DNA from 3 places in the Aeromonas veronii genome. Region 2 is predicted to be linked to each of the others. Evidence: predicted binding sites of a transcription regulator. Region 2 holds the regulator's gene; each other region holds the start of a gene.
The links. Region 2 encodes sigma-54, which starts transcription at its own class of promoters, with help from an activator protein. Its sites were predicted from a motif close to TGGCACNGTTTTNGCTT; they were not measured.
Positions count from the first base shown of each region.

Region 1: ABNP46_RS07015 (cytochrome ubiquinol oxidase subunit I) is a predicted target of sigma-54. The motif match lies at 2,234-2,250, and genes of this name have one in related genera.
Region 3: fliE (flagellar hook-basal body complex protein FliE) is a predicted target of sigma-54. The motif match lies at 3,012-3,028, and genes of this name have one in related genera.

Region 1 is NZ_CP157875.1:1,482,466-1,488,237, forward strand. It holds gene ABNP46_RS07005 (tellurite resistance TerB family protein) at 26-676, shown strand; gene ABNP46_RS07010 (PLP-dependent aminotransferase family protein) at 751-2,175, opposite strand; gene ABNP46_RS07015 (cytochrome ubiquinol oxidase subunit I) at 2,296-3,867, shown strand; gene cydB (cytochrome d ubiquinol oxidase subunit II) at 3,867-4,994, shown strand; gene cydX (cytochrome bd-I oxidase subunit CydX) at 5,019-5,132, shown strand; gene ABNP46_RS07030 (MFS transporter) at 5,204-5,772, opposite strand, start outside.
Region 2 is NZ_CP157875.1:422,139-427,910, reverse strand. It holds gene rapZ (RNase adapter RapZ) at 1-835, opposite strand, end outside; gene ptsN (PTS IIA-like nitrogen regulatory protein PtsN) at 876-1,322, opposite strand; gene hpf (ribosome hibernation promoting factor) at 1,325-1,612, opposite strand; gene ABNP46_RS02055 (RNA polymerase factor sigma-54) at 1,633-3,072, opposite strand; gene lptB (LPS export ABC transporter ATP-binding protein) at 3,139-3,864, opposite strand; gene lptA (lipopolysaccharide transport periplasmic protein LptA) at 3,877-4,395, opposite strand; gene lptC (LPS export ABC transporter periplasmic protein LptC) at 4,382-4,939, opposite strand; gene kdsC (3-deoxy-manno-octulosonate-8-phosphatase KdsC) at 4,936-5,490, opposite strand; gene ABNP46_RS02030 (KpsF/GutQ family sugar-phosphate isomerase) at 5,490-5,772, opposite strand, start outside.
Region 3 is NZ_CP157875.1:3,278,602-3,284,373, reverse strand. It holds gene rimO (30S ribosomal protein S12 methylthiotransferase RimO) at 1-1,273, opposite strand, end outside; gene befA (beta cell expansion factor BefA) at 1,631-2,407, shown strand; gene ABNP46_RS15075 (hypothetical protein) at 2,553-2,939, shown strand; gene fliE (flagellar hook-basal body complex protein FliE) at 3,068-3,385, shown strand; gene fliF (flagellar basal-body MS-ring/collar protein FliF) at 3,440-5,146, shown strand; gene fliG (flagellar motor switch protein FliG) at 5,139-5,772, shown strand, end outside.

The DNA.
Region 1 (5,772 bases), 1.1 Mb from region 2:
AAGCAAAATGCAATGAGGAGGGCCTATGAAACAAATACTCGATCAACTGCTCGGCAGCGGCAAGAGCTGGCTCAACGATGGCGGCGACAGCCGCAAGGCCCAGATGAAGGGCATGGCGCAGGGCGGCCTGGCGGCCGGGGCCATGGCTTTGCTGCTCGGCAACAAGAAGATACGTAAATATGGTGGCAAGGTGGCGGCGGTGGGCGGTGCGGCGGCCCTCGGTGGTCTCGCCTACAAGCTCTACCAGGACTGGCAATCCCAGCAGGGCGGGGCGGCGCAACCAGCCCAGCCTCTGGATTCCCTGCAGGGACAGGCGCTTGACGCCCGTGCCACCCTGCTGGTGCGTGCCATGGTGGCGGCGGCCCGGGCCGATGGTCACATCGACGACGCCGAGCGCCAGAAGATCCAGCAGTACCTGACCGAACAGGGGCAGAGCGATGCGGCCCGCTGGATTGACGCCGAGCTGGCCCGCCCGCTGGATCCCCAGGCCCTGGCCCGGGAGGTCACCGACATGGAGCAGGCCACCGAGGTCTACCTCGCCTCCCTGCTCACCGTCGAGGTGGATCACTTCATGGAGCGCGGTTATCTGGACGAGCTGGCCCGTGCCCTCAGGCTCGATGACAACCTCAAAGGCAGCATAGAGAAGCAGGTGGCCCAGCTGGGGTCGCCGAGCTGATCCGCACGTTCGTACTCGATGAAAAGGCCCCGTCATGGGGCCTGTTTGTGTTCGGCCGCGTCCGCCTCAAGGGCTCAACGCAACAAGGGTTTGTCTAACTGCTGCCGGATAAGCTCCGCCAACTGGCCGAGGGCGGCCTCCAGCTCTGGGCTCCAGGGATGGGAGCTGTTTAGGCGCAGGCAGTGGTTGTGCTGACCTTGGCTGGAAAAGAGCGCCCCGGGCGCCAGGGAAAAGCCGCAGGCGAGCGCTCTGGCGTGCAGGGCCCGGCTGTCGAGACGCTCGTCAAATTCCAGCCAGAGGAAGTAGCCGCCATCGGGGGAGGAAATGCGCACATCCAGGGGCAGGAGGCGCAGCAGAGCGGCCCGCATCTGCTGCTGGCGCTGGGCCAGGGTGTGGCGCAGGCGCCGAAAATGGGCATCCACCCCGCCCTGGCGCAGCATGTCGGCAAGCGCCAGCTGGCTCGGCACATTGGTCGACAGGGTCGACATCAGCTGCAGCCGCTGGATGCGCTCGGCATGGGGGCCCGCCACCACCCAGCCGACCCGAAAGCCCGGCGCCAGGCATTTGGAAAACGAGCTGCACAGCAGGCTGTCCCCCCGAGCGTCCCAATGCTTGAGCGGGCGCGGCCGCTCGCGGCCAAAATAGATCTCCGCATAGACGTCGTCCTCCACCAGAGGAACCCGGTGGGCGTTGAGCAGCTGCATCAGCGCCTCCTTGTGGCCATCCGGCATGGTGTGACCCAGTGGATGCTGGACGTTGCCCATCAGCCAGCACGCCTTGATGGGGCGCTGGGCCAGGGCCTGTGCCAGCAGCGCAAGATCGATGCCAACCCCGGGGGTGACCGGGATCTCCACCGCCTTGAGCTGCAGACGCTCTATGGCCTGCAGGGCGCCGTAGAAGGTGGGAGACTCCACCACCACCCAGTCTCCCGGCTCGGTCAGCACCTGCAGGCTGAGGGAGAGCGCCTCCATGGCTCCCGTGGTGATGATGATCTCTTGGGGGTCGACCAGCAGGCCATCGTCCGCGTAGCGGCGGGCGATGGCCCGGCGCAACGTCTCGTTGCCGGGGGGCAAATCCGCCACCGTGCTGAAGGGATCGAGCCGGCGCATGCAGCTGCCCAGCGCCCGGCCGAGCTGGGGATGGGGGAAGAGGACGGGATCCGCCACCGCCATGCCGAGCGGCACCAGATCCCGGGACTTGCTCGCCTGCAGCACCTCGAACACCAGATCGTTGATGTCCACCGAGCCGCTGTAGTGCGCCTGCTGGGGGGCGCTGATGCGCTGGGGGGAGGCGGCGGCCTTGACGTAGTAACCGGACTGGGGCCGCGCCAACACCAGGCCGCGGCTCTCCAGCAGCTGGTAGGCCTGCAGCACCGTCATGGGGCTCAAATGATGGGTCTTGCAGCTCTGGCGGATGGAGGGGATGCGCTCCCCCGGCCGCCAGACGCCGCTCTCTATCTGCTGCTGCAGCTGATCTGCCAGTTGGCCGTAGCGGGACATGGTGGGCTCAAACTGTTATAGGTGTATTTCACTATAACTGCATCTGTTATAGGTGTCATGGCACGTGTTGTACTTAACGGGCGAAAACCTGTCTGTTAAATGCAACATAGAGAGTCATGCATGATAAGCTTGGATGATGTGGTCAGCCTCTCCCGAATACAGTTCGGCGCGACGGCGATGTTCCACTTTCTGTTTGTACCCCTCACCCTGGGGCTGTCCTGGATCCTGGTGATTGCCGAGTCGGCCTACGTGATGACCGGCAAGGTGATCTACAAGGACATCACCCGCTTCTGGGGCAAGTTGTTCGGTATCAACTTCGTGATGGGGGTGACTACCGGGATTACGTTGGAGTTCCAGTTCGGGACCAACTGGGCCTACTACTCCCACTACGTCGGCGACATCTTCGGCACTCCGCTCGCGGTGGAGGGACTGATGGCCTTCTTCCTCGAATCCACCCTGGTGGGACTCTTCTTCTTCGGCTGGGACAAACTCTCCCGCGGTCAGCACCTGATGGTGACCATGCTGGTGGCGCTCGGCTCCAACCTCTCAGCGCTCTGGATCCTCATCGCCAACGGCTGGATGCAGAACCCGGTCGGCGCCGAGTTCAACCCCATGACGATGCGCATGGAGCTGGTGGACGTGGCCGCTGTCATCTTCAACCCGGTGGCCCAGGTCAAGTTCGTGCACACGGTGGCGGCGGGCTATGTGGCTGCTTCCCTGTTCGTGATGGGGGTGAGCAGCTGGTATCTGCTGCGCCGCATGGAGGTGCGCTTCGCCCTGCGCTCCTTCGCCATCGCCTCGGGTTTCGGTCTGGCCGCCATCCTCTCGGTCATAGTACTGGGTGACGAGTCTGGCTATCGCACCGGCGAGGTACAGAAGGTGAAACTCGCCGCCATCGAGGCGGAGTGGCACACCGAGCCTGCCCCGGCCTCCTTCACCCTGTTCGGTCTGCCGGATCAGAGCGCCGAGACCACCCACGCCGCGGTCAAGATCCCTTATCTGATGGGCATTATCGCCACCCGCTCCCTCGATGAGCAGGTGACGGGCCTGAAAGATCTCAAGGCCGAGCACGAGGTGCGCATCCGCAGTGGCATGCTGGCCCACGATGCCCTGGAAGCCCTGCGGGCGGATGGCGGCAATGCTGAGGCCAGGGCCACCTTCGAGCGCCACCGCGCCGATCTCGGCTACGGCCTGCTGCTGACCCCCTACGCCAAGGAGATTGGCAAGGCGGACGAGGTGGCCATTGCCAAGGCGGTGGACGACTCCATCCCCCAGGTGGCGCCACTGTTCTGGAGCTTCCGACTGATGGTGGGCATAGGTGTGGTATTGCTGCTGCTCTTTACCGCCGCCTTCCTGCAGCTGTGCCGGGGCCGGCTGGTGCAATCGACCCGCTTGCTCAAGGCCCTGTTCTGGTCCATCCCCCTGCCCTGGATTGCCATCGAGGCGGGCTGGTTCGTGGCCGAGTTCGGTCGCCAGCCCTGGACCATCAGCGACGTGCTGCCGGTGTCGGCATCCGTCTCCTTGCTGCGCCCGGGCCAACTCTGGTTCAGCCTCATCTCCATCTTCCTCATCTACAGCACGCTGCTGGTGGTGGAGCTGTTCTTGTTGCGTCACGTGATCCGCAAAGGGCCCGCCAGCCTGCAGACGGGTCGTTATCAAGGTGAAGTGTTGAAAAACGGGAGTCCCGTCTGATGGATTACGAAACCCTGAAACTCGTCTGGTGGGGGCTGGTGCTCTTCCTGCTCATCGGCTTCGTGGTGATGGATGGCTTCGATCTCGGGGTCGGCATGCTGTTGCCCGTGGTGGCCAAGAACGATGAGGAGCGGCGGGTGCTGCTCAACAGCGTGGGGCCCGTGTGGGAGGGCAACCAGGTGTGGCTCATCGCCGGCGCCGGCACCCTGTTCGCCGCCTGGCCTCTGGTCTATGCGGCCTCCTTCTCGGCGCTCTATGTGCCCTTCATGTTCCTGCTGTTCGGCCTCTTCCTGCGCCCGGTCGGTTTTGACTATCGCAGCAAGCTGCCGGACCCCGTGTGGCGCCGCTGGTGGGACCGGGCCCTGGTGATGGGAGCCCTGCTGCCGACCCTGGTGTTTGGCGCGACCCTCGCCTTCTTGCTGCAAGGCTTGCCGTTTCGCTTCGACTCGGCCCTTCGCATCCACTATGGCGCCTTCGATTTTAACTGGCCGCTGCTCTTCACCTGCATGGGCACGGCGCTGGCCCTGCTGATGCTCCATGGCTGCAGCTTCTTGCAGTGCAAGACTCAAGGGGTGATAGCGGCGCGCTGCGCTCGCCAGAGCCGCTGGCTCGGCCCTCTGGCAAGCGCTCTGTTTGCCTTGGGCGGCTTCTGGCTCAGCCAGATGCGCGGCTACCAGATAGCCGAGATTGGGGATCTCAACAGCGCCCTGACCCCCCTGATGAAACAGGTGACGACGGCGCCGGATGGCTGGTTTGGCAACTTCATTACGCACCCCGTGCTCTGGGCCGTGCCGGCACTTGGCCTCTTGCTGCCGCTCTTGAGCGCGCTGGCAAGCAGCCTTGGCCGGGCGCGGCTCGCCATCGTCGCCAGCGGCGGTGCCTGCGCCGCCATGATGCTGACCATCGCCATCGCCCTGTTCCCCTTCGTGCTGCCCTCGTCTCTGGATCCGTCGAGCAGCCTGACCCTGTGGGACGGCATCTCCAGCGAGCGCACCCTCTTCATCATGCTGGGCATAGTCGCCGTGCTGATGCCAATCAACATCGGCTACACCCTCTGGGTCTACTGGGTGGCGCGGGGCAAGATGAGTACCGAGCAGGTGCGTGAACACGGCCATAGCCTCTACTAACACCGGAATTGAGGAGTCTTCGATATGTGGTATTTCACCTGGATACTGGGGCTGGGGTTTGCGCTGCTGTGCGGCCTGGTCAATCTGCTCTGGCTCGAGGCGCGCTGGGCCGCGGATGAGGATCTCAAGGAGTCTTGAGCCGCGCCATCTTGCCAATGAAAAAGGCCGACACTGGGTGTCGGCCTTTTTGTTTGTGTCTGAGCAGCGGATCAGACGGTCAGGGCGATCCTGGCCTCGCGCTGCTCGCTGATATGGGTGAGGCCATAGGCCAGCAACACTATGAGGGCCCCGATCCAGGGGGTGTGCATCAACCCTAGGTGCTCCACCACAAAGCCCCCCACCACAGACCCCAGGGCGATGCCGACGTTGAAGGCGGCGATATTGAGGCCTGAGGCCACGTCCACGGCATTGGGGGTGTGGATTTCGGCCTGTTTGACCACCAGCACCTGCAGCCCAGGCACGTTGCCAAACGCGAAGGCGCCCCACACCAGCACGGTGAGCACGGCGAGCACAGGGTGCGGTGCGGTGAAGGTGAGGGTGAGCAGCACCAGGGCGAGGCCTGCGAACAGTAGCTTCAAGGCAGGCAGCGGGCCCATCTTGTCGGCCAGCTTGCCGCCCCAGATGTTGCCGACCGCCACCGATACCCCGTATACCAGCAGGATCAGGCTCACCGCGTTGGCGCCAAAGCCGCTCACCTGCTGCAGGATGGGGGCGAGGAAGGTAAAGGCCGTGAAGGCACCGCCGTAACCCAGCGCCGTCTTGGCATAGACCAGCAGCA
Region 2 (5,772 bases):
GGTGGCGGATCTGCACGTTCTTGCCGAGCAGGCGAAACGCGCTCGCCAACCGTTCGGCGATGAACACCGAGCGATGCTGGCCACCGGTGCAGCCGATACCCACGGTCACATAGCTGCGATTGTTGCGTTCCAGATGGGGCAACCAGGTGCCCAGCATGTTCTCGATCTGCTGGATGAACAGCATGACGTCCGTCTGGCTGGAGAGGTAGTTCGCCACAGGTTCATCCCGGCCGGTGAAAGGCTTGAGTTCGGGGATCCAGTGGGGATTTGGCAGGAAACGGGCATCGAACACGAAGTCTGCATCCTTGGGGATGCCGTACTTGAAGCCGAATGATTCAAACACCAGCACCAGCTCGTTCTCTTTCTTGCCGAGCACCCGGGTTTTGATGAGCTCGCTGAGATCGTGAATGCTGAGGTTGGTGGTGTCGATGCGCAGGTCGGCACTGGAAGAGAGGGGCGCCAGCAGGTGGGTCTCCTCCCGGATGGCCTCGTCCAGCGACAGCTTGTTGCGAGAGAGGGGGTGCAACCGGCGACTCTCGCCATAGCGTTTGAGCAGGGTAGTGTTGTCGGCGTCGAAGAAGAAGCTGGAGAATTCCACCCGCCCCTCGCTGCGTACCTGGGCCAGCAGATTCTCCAGCCGATCCTGCTCGGTGGGCAGGTTGCGCACGTCGATGCTGACCGCCAGCTTGTCATACTGGCTCTCCACCGAGACGATCAACTGGGGCAACAGATTGACCGGCAGATTGTCTACGCAGTAATACCCCAGATCTTCCAGCACCCGCAGGGCTACCGTCTTGCCGGAGCCCGAGCGACCGCTTACCACGATTAATTGCATCTTGTCCCCCCACGCCAACCTGGCTGTGCCTTGTCCGGCATCAGGCCGAGGTCATGATCTGATAGAGTTCTTCGTCACTGGTCGCCTGGCGCAACTGGCGGCAGACGGCCTTGTCACCCAACTTGGATGCCATCAGGGAAAGGGTCTTGAGATGCTGCTTGCACTCGCTTTCCGGCACCAGCAATGCAAAGAGCAGGTCAACCGGTTGATTGTCAATCGAGTCGAAAGGGATGGGTTCGGAGAAGGTCATCAGCACAGCCGTCGGCGCAAAGGCATCGTCAATGCGGCCATGCGGAATGGCAATACCGGCACCGATCCCGGTACTGCCCATTTTTTCCCGCGCCAGCAGGCTTTCAAACAACACCTGACGGGAGGTGCCGAGGCGCTCTGCGGCCAGTTCACTGATGATCTCGAGAGCGCGTTTCTTGCTGGTACAGGGGACCGCACTCTTGGTGCAGTCCCGACTCAGTATGTGTTCAAGTTGCATAGTTATTTTTGATTTAATTTATCTTTGTGCTTGATGATCTGTCTGTCCAGTTTATCAAGCAGGGTATCAATCGCAGCATACATGTCGGCATGCTCCGAGTTGGCGAACACCTCACCGCCGCTGACATGCAGCTTGGCTTCGGCAATCTGGTTCAGTTTTTCGACGCTCAACACCACATGGACGTTGTTGATATGGTCAAAGTGACGCTCGAGTTTGGCAAATTTGTTGTTCACATAATCACGCAGAGCTTCGGTAATCTCGACATGGTGTCCGGTCAGGTTAATTTGCATAACGTCTTCCTTTTGTTTGCCTAAACCAGGCGTTTGCGCTGATTGGATGGCGGGATCAACAAGGATTCACGGTACTTTGCGATCGTGCGTCTCGCCACCATAATACCCTGTTCGGCCAGCAAATCCGCGATCTTGCTATCACTAAGCGGCTTGGCGGGGTTTTCCGCCGTCACCAGCTTCTTGATCAAGGCGCGAATAGCGGTCGATGAGCACTCTCCTCCTCCTTCCGTATTCACGTGACTGGAGAAAAAAAACTTCAGTTCAAAGATGCCACGGGGCGTATGCATGTACTTCTGGGTCGTCACCCGCGAGATGGTCGATTCATGCATCTCCACCGCCTCGGCGATGTCATTGAGCACCATGGGTTTCATGGCTTCTTCCCCGTATTCGAAGAAGCCCTGCTGCTGCTCGACGATGCAGCTGGCCACCTTGAGCAGGGTGTCGTTACGACTCTCCAGACTCTTGATGAACCACTTCGCCTCCTGCAGGTGGGAGCGGATGAACTGGGTATCCGTGCTGCTGCGCGCGTTGCGGGCCATGGCCGCATAGGTCTCGTTGACGCGAATGCGCGGCGCCGAATCCGGGTTGAGCTCCACCACCCACTTGCTGCCTTTCTTGACCACGGACACATCCGGGATCACGTATTGGGATTCGCTCTGGATGACGCCGTTGCCGGGTCTGGGTTCCAGCTGCTGGATAAGGTCCAGCACCTCCTTGAGGTCGCTCTCCTTGAGCCGGGTCTTGCGCGCCAGGGTGCGATAGTCACGATTGCCAAGCAGATCCATGTGCTCGCTGATCACTTCCCGTGCCTCGTTGAGCCAGGGCAGATCGGAGGGATACTGGCCAAGCTGGATCAGCAGGCACTCCTGCACGGAGCGGGCGGCGATGCCGAGCGGATCGAAATGCTGCACCCGCTTGAGCACGGCCTCGACCTCATCCAGTTCCACTTCTACCTCGTCACTGCTGACTGCAGCCTGAATATCCTCGAGAGAAACCGTCAGATAACCGGATTCGTCGATGGCATCGATGATGGCGAGGGCGATGGCGGCATCCAGATCGCTGAACGGCGTCAGCCGCATCTGCCACAACAGATAGTCCTGCAGGTTCTCGGTGGTTTCCCCCTGATAGACGCTCTCCTCTCCATCGTGGATGGGGCCGGCGCTCTGGGCCGTCCCGGCGGAGTAGACCTCGTCCCAGGTGGTATCGACGGGCAGCTCGTCCGGCATCTTGTCCTGCGCCATGGCGTCACTGGAATCCAGCTGACTGGCATCGGCCACTTCGACCGGACTGGTTTCCTGCGCCTCGCTCTCCTCTTGCTCCAGCAAGGGGTTGTTGTCGAGCGCTTGCTGAATTTCCTGCTGGAGTTCCAGCGTGGAAAGCTGGAGCAGACGAATCGCTTGTTGTAATTGTGGCGTCATGGTCAGGGACTGACCGAGACGCAACTGTAATGTCGGCTTCATCTACGTCGGGATATCCTTATGTTCAGCGAGGCAGTCACCTAACAAAAATGAGGGAATGCCCCCTTACTATAGACTGAATTGATCGCCCAAATAGACGCGCTTGACCTGCTCATCGGCGAGGATATCCACCGGTGCGCCCTCGGCAATCATCTTGCCGTGGCTGACAATATAGGCCTTCTCACACACATCCAGGGTCTCGCGAACGTTGTGATCGGTGATCAGCACACCCAGCCCACGTTCCTTCAGATGCTGGATGATCTTTTTGATATCGATGACAGAAATGGGATCAACCCCTGCAAAAGGCTCATCCAGCAGAATAAATCTCGGCTCTGCCGCCAGCGCCCGGGCGATCTCGACCCGGCGGCGCTCCCCCCCTGACAGGCTCTGACCCAGGCTGTCACGGATGTGGGTGATGTTGAACTCTTCCAGCAGTTGCTCGACCTTGTCCTCCCGCTCCTCGCTGCTCAGTCCCTTGCGGGTCTGCATGACCCCCATCAGGTTGTCGAACACCGACAGACGGCGGAAGATGGAGGCTTCCTGAGGCAGGTAACCGATGCCGTTGCGCGCACGGATGTGCATGGGCTGCAGGCTGATATCCTGATCGTCGATGGTGATGAGCCCGGCATCCCGCTGCACCAGCCCCACTATCATGTAGAAGGAGGTGGTCTTGCCAGCTCCGTTCGGGCCAAGCAGCCCCACGATCTGGCCGGTGCCCACTTCCAGGCTGACGTCACTGACCACCATGCGACGCTTGTAGCTCTTCTGCAAGCCCACTGCTTTTAACACTGCCATGACTGTTGTTTCCTACTTCTTCTGTTCGGCGGGCTTGTCGAAATTCTCGACCTGATCCGGCAGGAACACCGTCTTGACGCGCTGGGTCGGCCCCTTGCTCTCGGCGATCATCTTCTGTTTGACGATGTCGTAGCGGATGAGGTCGCCATTGACCTGGCTGTCTTCCTGCTTGAGCTGGCCGTTGCCGGTGATGGTCACCAGACGGTTCTTCAGCTCGTAACGGATGCTGTTGCCATGGGCGTTGACCGGCTTGCCGTTGTCCAGGATCTGGAAGAAGGTGGCCGGGCTGCCATAGGCGGTCATCACCTCGGCACCCTTCTCGCCGGAGCGGATCACCACCACCTTGTCGGCCTTAATCTTGATGGTGCCCTGGGTGATGATGACGTCTTCGCTGAAGGTGACACGGTTGTCCTGCATCTCGGCCACCTGCTTGACCGCGTCCACATAGACCTTTTCGGTGAAGTCGGACTCTTTGGCGTTGGCCGCGCCGCACAGCAGCAGGGCCACGAGGACCAGATTAGCGTTTTTCATTGAAATAAATGGCATGGCCTTTATCCAGTAATTCGAAATATTTACGTTCCAGGTGACCCTTGAGGCCTACGCCCTCGGTCTGGAATTCCTGGCCCTGAATGCGGATGTGCTGGTTGCTTCTCACGTCCTGAGTCACCATGTCCATCTCCAGATACTGGGTATCCATGCTGGAGATGAAGGAGGTCGGCAACAGGCCATCCAGATGCACCTTGTCCCGCAGGATCACGTTGTCATCGGTATTGAGTACGCCGGTCTCCGCCGTCACCTTCCACTCGGCCTCACCCTTGTCGTCGTACAGGTAGATGACCGGCTTGTTGAAGGTCGCCTGCTCGAGGATCTGGAAATACTCGGCAAACTCCGACTCCAGCCGCTCGGTCCGCTTGCCCTGCTCGTCAAAGCGGGTGGTGACCAGATTCCTGGCGGTGAAATCGGGCTGATAATTCTCTACCTTGGTGGTGGAATCCGGGGCCAAGTCGATGTCACCCAGCTGCCAGGCAGCCAATGCCGCCAGGAAAAGCAGGAAGAACAGAATAGTCTGCTTCATCGCGACGCCTCGGGCAACTCATCGGCGAGCCCCTGGGCTTGCAGGATCAGATCGCACACCTCCCGCACCGCCCCGACGCCCCCCCCCAGCCGGGTGACCAGGTCGGCACAGGCCAATACCCGCGGGTGAGCATCTGCCACTGCGATGCCGAGGCCGCAGGCCTGCATCACCGGCAGATCGATGGTGTCATCCCCCATATAGGCCGCCTGGGAGGCATCGAGCCCCAGCTTGGCCAGCAGGGCCTCGAAATGGGGCAGCTTCTGATCCGCCCCCTGCACCAGGTGCTGCACCCCCAGGCTCTTCATCCGATCGCTGACGATGCGGGAATTGCGCCCGGTGATGATGGCAATCTCCAGCCCGGCATTGAGCAGGGCACGCATGCCTGCCCCGTCCCGGGTGCAGAAGGTCTTCAGCTCTTCGCCGTTATTTCCCATGTAGATGAAGCCGTTGGAGAGCACCCCGTCCACATCGCACACCAGCAGGCGGATCTGCGCCGCCTTCTCGAACTGGCTGCGCGTCACCGGACCATAGAGGGTCGGTACATCTTGCATCAAATCACCCCGGCTTTCAGCAGGTCGTGCATGTTGAAGGCACCCAGCGGCCGCCGCTCCCCATCCACCACCAGCAATCCGTTAATCTTTCTGGTTTCCATCAGCTTGACGGCCTCGGCCGCCATCATCTCTGGCCCTACGGTAACACAGTTGACCGTCATCACCTTGGCGATAGAGGTGTGATGGATGTCCACCTGCAAATCCAGGATCCGGCGCAGGTCGCCATCGGTGAAGAGACCGGCCAGCTGGCCCAGCTCATCCACCACCGCCGTCATGCCGAGC
Region 3 (5,772 bases), 1.7 Mb from region 2:
TGACCATGTCGCCGGGCTTGAGGCCGGTCTCGCCGTTCAGGTAGACCAGGCCGTCGATCTCGGGGGCATCGGCGGCGGAGCGGCCGGTGGCGCCCTCTTCGTCCACTTCGTCGATGAGAATGGTCATCTCCTGACCCACCTTGCGGGCCAGCTTGCGGATGGAGACCTGCTGTTGCAGCTCCATGAAGCGCTGGAAGCGCTCTTCCTGCACCTCGGCCGGCACCGGATCCGGCAGCTCGTTGGCCTTGGCACCCTCGACCGGGCTGTATTTGAAGCAACCGACCCGATCCAGTTCCGCCTTGTCGATGAAGTCCAGCAGCATCTGGAACTCTTCTTCGGTCTCGCCGGGGAAGCCGACGATGAAGGTGGAGCGCAGGGTGATCTCGGGGCAGATCTCGCGCCACTTCTGGATGCGCTCCAGGGTGCGCTCGACGGTGCCGGGACGCTTCATCAGCTTGAGGATGCGCGGGCTGGCGTGTTGCAGCGGGATATCGAGATAGGGCAGCACCTTGCCGTCGCGCATCAGCGGGATGACGTCATCCACGTGCGGATACGGGTAGACATAATGCAGGCGTACCCACATGCCGAGTTTGGCGAGTTCTTCGCACAGGGCCACCATGCTGGTCTTGACCGGCATGCCGTCGTAGAAGCCGGTACGGTGCTTGACGTCCACGCCATAGGCGGAGGTGTCCTGGGAGATCACCAGGATCTCCTTCACGCCCGCCTCTTTCAGGCGCTTGGCCTCGGCCAGCACCTCGCCGATGGGGCGGCTCACCAGATCCCCGCGCATGGAGGGGATGATGCAGAAGGTGCAGCGGTGGTTGCAGCCTTCGGAAATCTTCAGGTAGGCGTAGTGACGGGGGGTCAGCTTGACCCCATGGGCCGGTACCAGGCTGGTAAAGGGGTTGTGGGTGGGCTTTTCCACGTACTTGTGGACGTGGCCCAGCACCTCTTCATAGGCGTGGGGGCCGGTGATTTCGAGCACCTTGGGGTGGATCTCGCGGATCTGGTTCTCTTTGGCGCCAAGACAGCCGGTGACGATCACCTTGCCGTTTTCGGACAGGGCCTCACCGATGGCTTCCAGCGACTCTTGTACTGCGCTGTCGATGAAGCCGCAGGTGTTGACCACCACCAGCTCCGCATCGTCATAGCTGGGCACCACATCGTACCCTTCGGTACGCAGCTGGGTCAGGATGCGTTCGGAATCGACCAGGTTTTTGGGGCAACCCAAGGAGACGAATCCTACTTTGGGGGCCTGTTTTGTGTTGGACATCGCTCAATCACTCTTAGGTGGCTCTATTATAAGGGCGCGGATTTTACCGGAATGGCTAACCAAAAACTATACAACCGGGGGGGGCTGGCCGAACAATATTTACGGGTTCATCCCCTTTGCATCGGCAAGGGCGAGGGGGATGGGCGCCTCTGCGGGTGACAGTTATCGTCCGACCACGGCAGCCTCGCTTCCTCAAGCAGAGTGCGGCAGGAAACGCCTTGCTCACCCGGCGATATGGGCGAAAGAGTGACGCAGGTGGTTGAGTCGCAAGGCATAGTCGTGAACGGGACTGTTATTGGCGTACGATTAAATCTGATAGGGTAGTGATCCGCTGACGAGCAGAAGAAGGAGCAGACCATGAAGAGCAAACCCTGGCTGATTGCCGCCGCCCTGTTGCTGGCATCCACTCCCAGCCATGCCGACTGGGCCAAGCTGAAAGAGGCCGCCTCCGATCTCGGCACCGCGGTGAGCGACACCAGCAAAGAAGCATGGAAGGGGATCACCGATTTCTCCAAGGAGACCTGGGAGTCCGTCTCTACCTGGGGAGCCGATGCCTATAACAAGGCCGGTGCCTGGACCGAAGAGAGTGCGGCCACCGGCAAGGAGTGGCTGGATGCGGCGGACAAGAAGCTCGACACCATGTTGGAGCCCAAGACCCCGGAAGAGGCGCGCACGGCCCTTGATACCATGGCCGACACCGCCCTGGTGCGGCTGTTCAACGATCAGCCCTCCGCCAAGCTGCTGTTTGACCAGGCCTATGGCTACGCGGTGTTCGATTCGCGCAAGTTCTCCCTGATGATCCATACCAACCAGGGGTCGGGGGTTGCGGTCAATCGCAAAAACGGCAAGCACACCTATATGAAGATGTTCGGGGCGGGCCTCGCGGCCGGGCTCGGCGGCAAGTTCTATCAGCAGGTGATCCTGTTTGAAGACCAGACCCACTTCGATGCCTTCGTCAACAAGGGCTGGGAAGCCACCTCCGAGGTGGGGGCCGTGGCAGGCAAGGAGAGTGCTGAGCTGACCGCCAAGTACAACGGCGGCATGGCCATCTACCAGATTGGCGAGAAAGGGCTGCTGCTGGATGCCAATATTTCCGGCTCCAAGTACTGGCTTGACGATGATTTGAACAAGTGACACATCCATCTTCGTCCGACAAGTTCTTTTTCTTCTATCAGATTGAAATACAGTCTGTTTAATTGACGAGACTTGCAGTAAAAAGAGGGCCTTCGGCCCTCTTTTTCATGGGCGCGGATCAGAGTCGTGGGACAAGGAGAGGGATATGGCGCATGAGCCCGGGCAAGATGTGATGGCGGCCCAGAGCCGGGAGTGGGAAAAACAGAGCATCTATCTGCGGTTGCAGGAAGGGATCCCCACGGCGTTCTGGGTCTGGGGGGATCTGGTGGCACCGCTGGAACCAGCCCTGTCGCCAGAAGCCTATGCGGGCCAGTTTGGTTGGGGAGAGGCCGATGAGGCCTGCCTGGCCCTCTCCCACGCCATCATCGCCAAGCTGGTGGCCGTGGGCTTGGTGACCCCTGAGCAGGCAAGCGTCAAGGCGCACTACCTGCGTGATGAGGTGCTGGCCAAGCTGCCTGCCGACGAACACTACGATCTGCATCTGAGCTACCTGCGGTTGCTGCTGGGCAAACAGCCCTGGCCCGCGATCTGAATCCGTGACGGCCGGTGGCACCGGCCTGATCACGCCCCTCTTTCACTTCTGATCTTCTCTATTCGCTCTGGTTGGCACCCTTATTGCTTTAAGCCTGTCAGCGTCAATGATTTGTCTGGGGATGAAAGATGGAAATAAGTGCAAGCAGCCTGATGCAAGAGATGCAGGCACTCAAGGTCGAAGCGGGAGCCACTCCGCTGGCCCAGCCTGGTCGCCCGGTCAGTTCGGATTTCGGTCAGATGCTCAAGCTGGCTCTCGACAACGTCAACGAGCTGCAGGGCAGCGCCAACGATCTGCGCACCCGCTTCGATTTGGGCGACAAGTCGGTGGATCTCTCCGAGGTGATGATCGCCGGCCAGAAATCCTCCATCGCCTTCGAGGCGACCGTCCAGGTGCGCAACAAGATGGTCGATGCCTACAAGACCATCATGAACATGCCGGTATAAGCACATCCATGGCGACTGAGCATCATGAACATGTCAGCAACAAGGACATAAACCGTGGCTAACGATCAAAACGGCGATCTGCTGATGAACAACGAAGGGGCGGCGACCCTGGACGAGCAGGAGCAGAAGAGCTCGGCGCTGGGCTTCCTCTCCAACACGGATGTGCTGCGCCAGATCACCCTGATCCTGGGGCTGACCATCTGTCTGGCCATCGCCGTCTTCATCCTGTTGTGGGGCAAGGAGCCGGAGATGCGTCCCCTCGGCACCTTCAATACCCAGGAGCTGGTCTCCACCCTCGACTACCTCGATCAGCAGAAGATCCCCTATCAGGTGGACGGCAAGAGCGTGCTGGTCAGCGCCGAAAACTATGCCGATATCCGTCTGCGCCTGACCCGCGCCGGCCTTGCCAGCAGCAGCGACGTGAGCAACGATGGCGAGTCCATCCTGCTCAAGGACTCCAGCTTCGGCGTCAGCCAGCGCATGGAGGGTGAGCGTCTCAAGCTCAGCCGCGAGCGCCAGCTGGCGAGCGCCATCGAACAGTTCCAGAACGTGGCCAAGGCCCAGGTGCTGCTGGCCATTCCCAAGGACAACGTGTTCGCCCGCAACGAGCGCAAGCCGAGTGCCACCGTGGTGCTGAGCCTGCGGGGCAGCGCCCTCGGCCAGGGGGAAGTGGACTCCATCGTCGACATGGTGGCCTCCGCCGTCCACGGCCTGGAGCCGACCCGGGTCACGGTCACCGACCAGAACGGCCGCCTGCTCAACTCCGGCTCCCAGGATCCTCTCTCCGCCCAGACCCGCAAAGAGTTTGCGATGCAGCAGAAGCAGGAGCTGGAGTACAAACAAAAAATTGACGCCATCCTGATCCCGGTGCTCGGGGCGGACAACTACACCGCCGAGGTGGATCTCTCCCTCGACTTCTCCCAGCAGGAGCAGACCCGCAAGACCTTCAACCCGGACTTGCCCGCCGTGCGCTCCGAAATGACGGTGGAGGAGAACAGCTCGGGTGGCAGCAACGGCGGCGTGCCCGGCGCGCTCTCCAACCAGCCCCCTGCCGCCTCCAGCATTCCCCAGGAGGCCACGGCCGCCGAGGGTGGCAATGCGGCCAGCGGCCGCTCCCGCAAGGAGGCGACCCGCAACTTCGAACTGGACAGCACCATCAGCCATATCCGGCGCCAGCAGGGCGGCATTCGCCGCATGACGGTGTCGGTGGCGGTGGATTACAAGGCGACGCCTGGCGCCGAGGGTGCCATCACCCGCGAGCCCCGCACCCAGGCCGAGCTCGACACCCTGCGTCGGTTGCTCAGTGGCGGCCTCGGCTTTGACGTGACCCGGGGGGATACCCTGGAAGTGGTCGCCATCCCGTTCAACCGTCCCGAACTCGAGGCCGTGGCGGACATCCCGCTCTACGAGCAGCCCTGGTTCTGGCGCGCGGTGCGCATCGCCGCCTCCGTGCTGGTCATCATAGTGCTCATCGTCACCGTGGTGCGCCCCATGCTCAAACGCCTGCTCTACCCGGATGCGAGACCGGAAGGGGAGCTGGATCTGGACAACAGCATAGTGCTGGGCGGGGATGACGAGCTCAGTCTGCTGGCGGCCCAGGCGGAAGCCGAGCCCATCTTCGGGGTGCGCGATGGTCACCTGAAACTGCCGGATCTGCACAAGGATGAAGACTTGCTCAAGGCGGTGCGTGCGCTGGTGGCGAATGAACCGGATCTGGCCGCTCAGGTCATTAAAGAATGGGTAACGAACCGAGATGCCTGAAGAGAACAAGAACCAAATCACCGGTAACGAGATTACCGACAGCCAGCGCCTGCTTCTGGATCAGATGAGCGGGATGGAGATGGCGGCCGTGCTGATGCTGAGCCTCAACGAAGAGGACGCCGCCCAGATCTTCCGTCACCTCGAACCCAAGCAGGTGCAGCGCCTCGGCATGTCCATGGCCTCCATGTCGGACTTCAGTCACGATCGGGTGGCGGCGGTGCATCGTCAATTTATCGACGACATCCAGAAATACACCAACATCGGTATCGGCAGCGAAGACTTCGTGCGCAAGGCCCTGGTGGCGGCACTCGGGGAGGACAAGGCCAGCAACCTGGTGGATCAGATTATTCTGGGGTCAGGGGCCCGCGGCCTCGACTCCCTCAAGTGGATGGATGCGCGCCAGGTGGCCAGCATCATCCAGAACGAACACCCGCAGATCCAGACCATAGTGCTTTCTTATCTGGAGCCGGAGCAGTCGGCGGAGATCCTGAGCCAGTTCCCGGAGCAGGTACGCCTGGATCTGGTGATGCGTATCGCCAACCTGGAAGAGGTGCAACCGGCGGCGCTGCAAGAGCTCAACGACATCATGGAGAAGCAGTTCGCCGGTGCGGCCGGGGCTCAGGCCG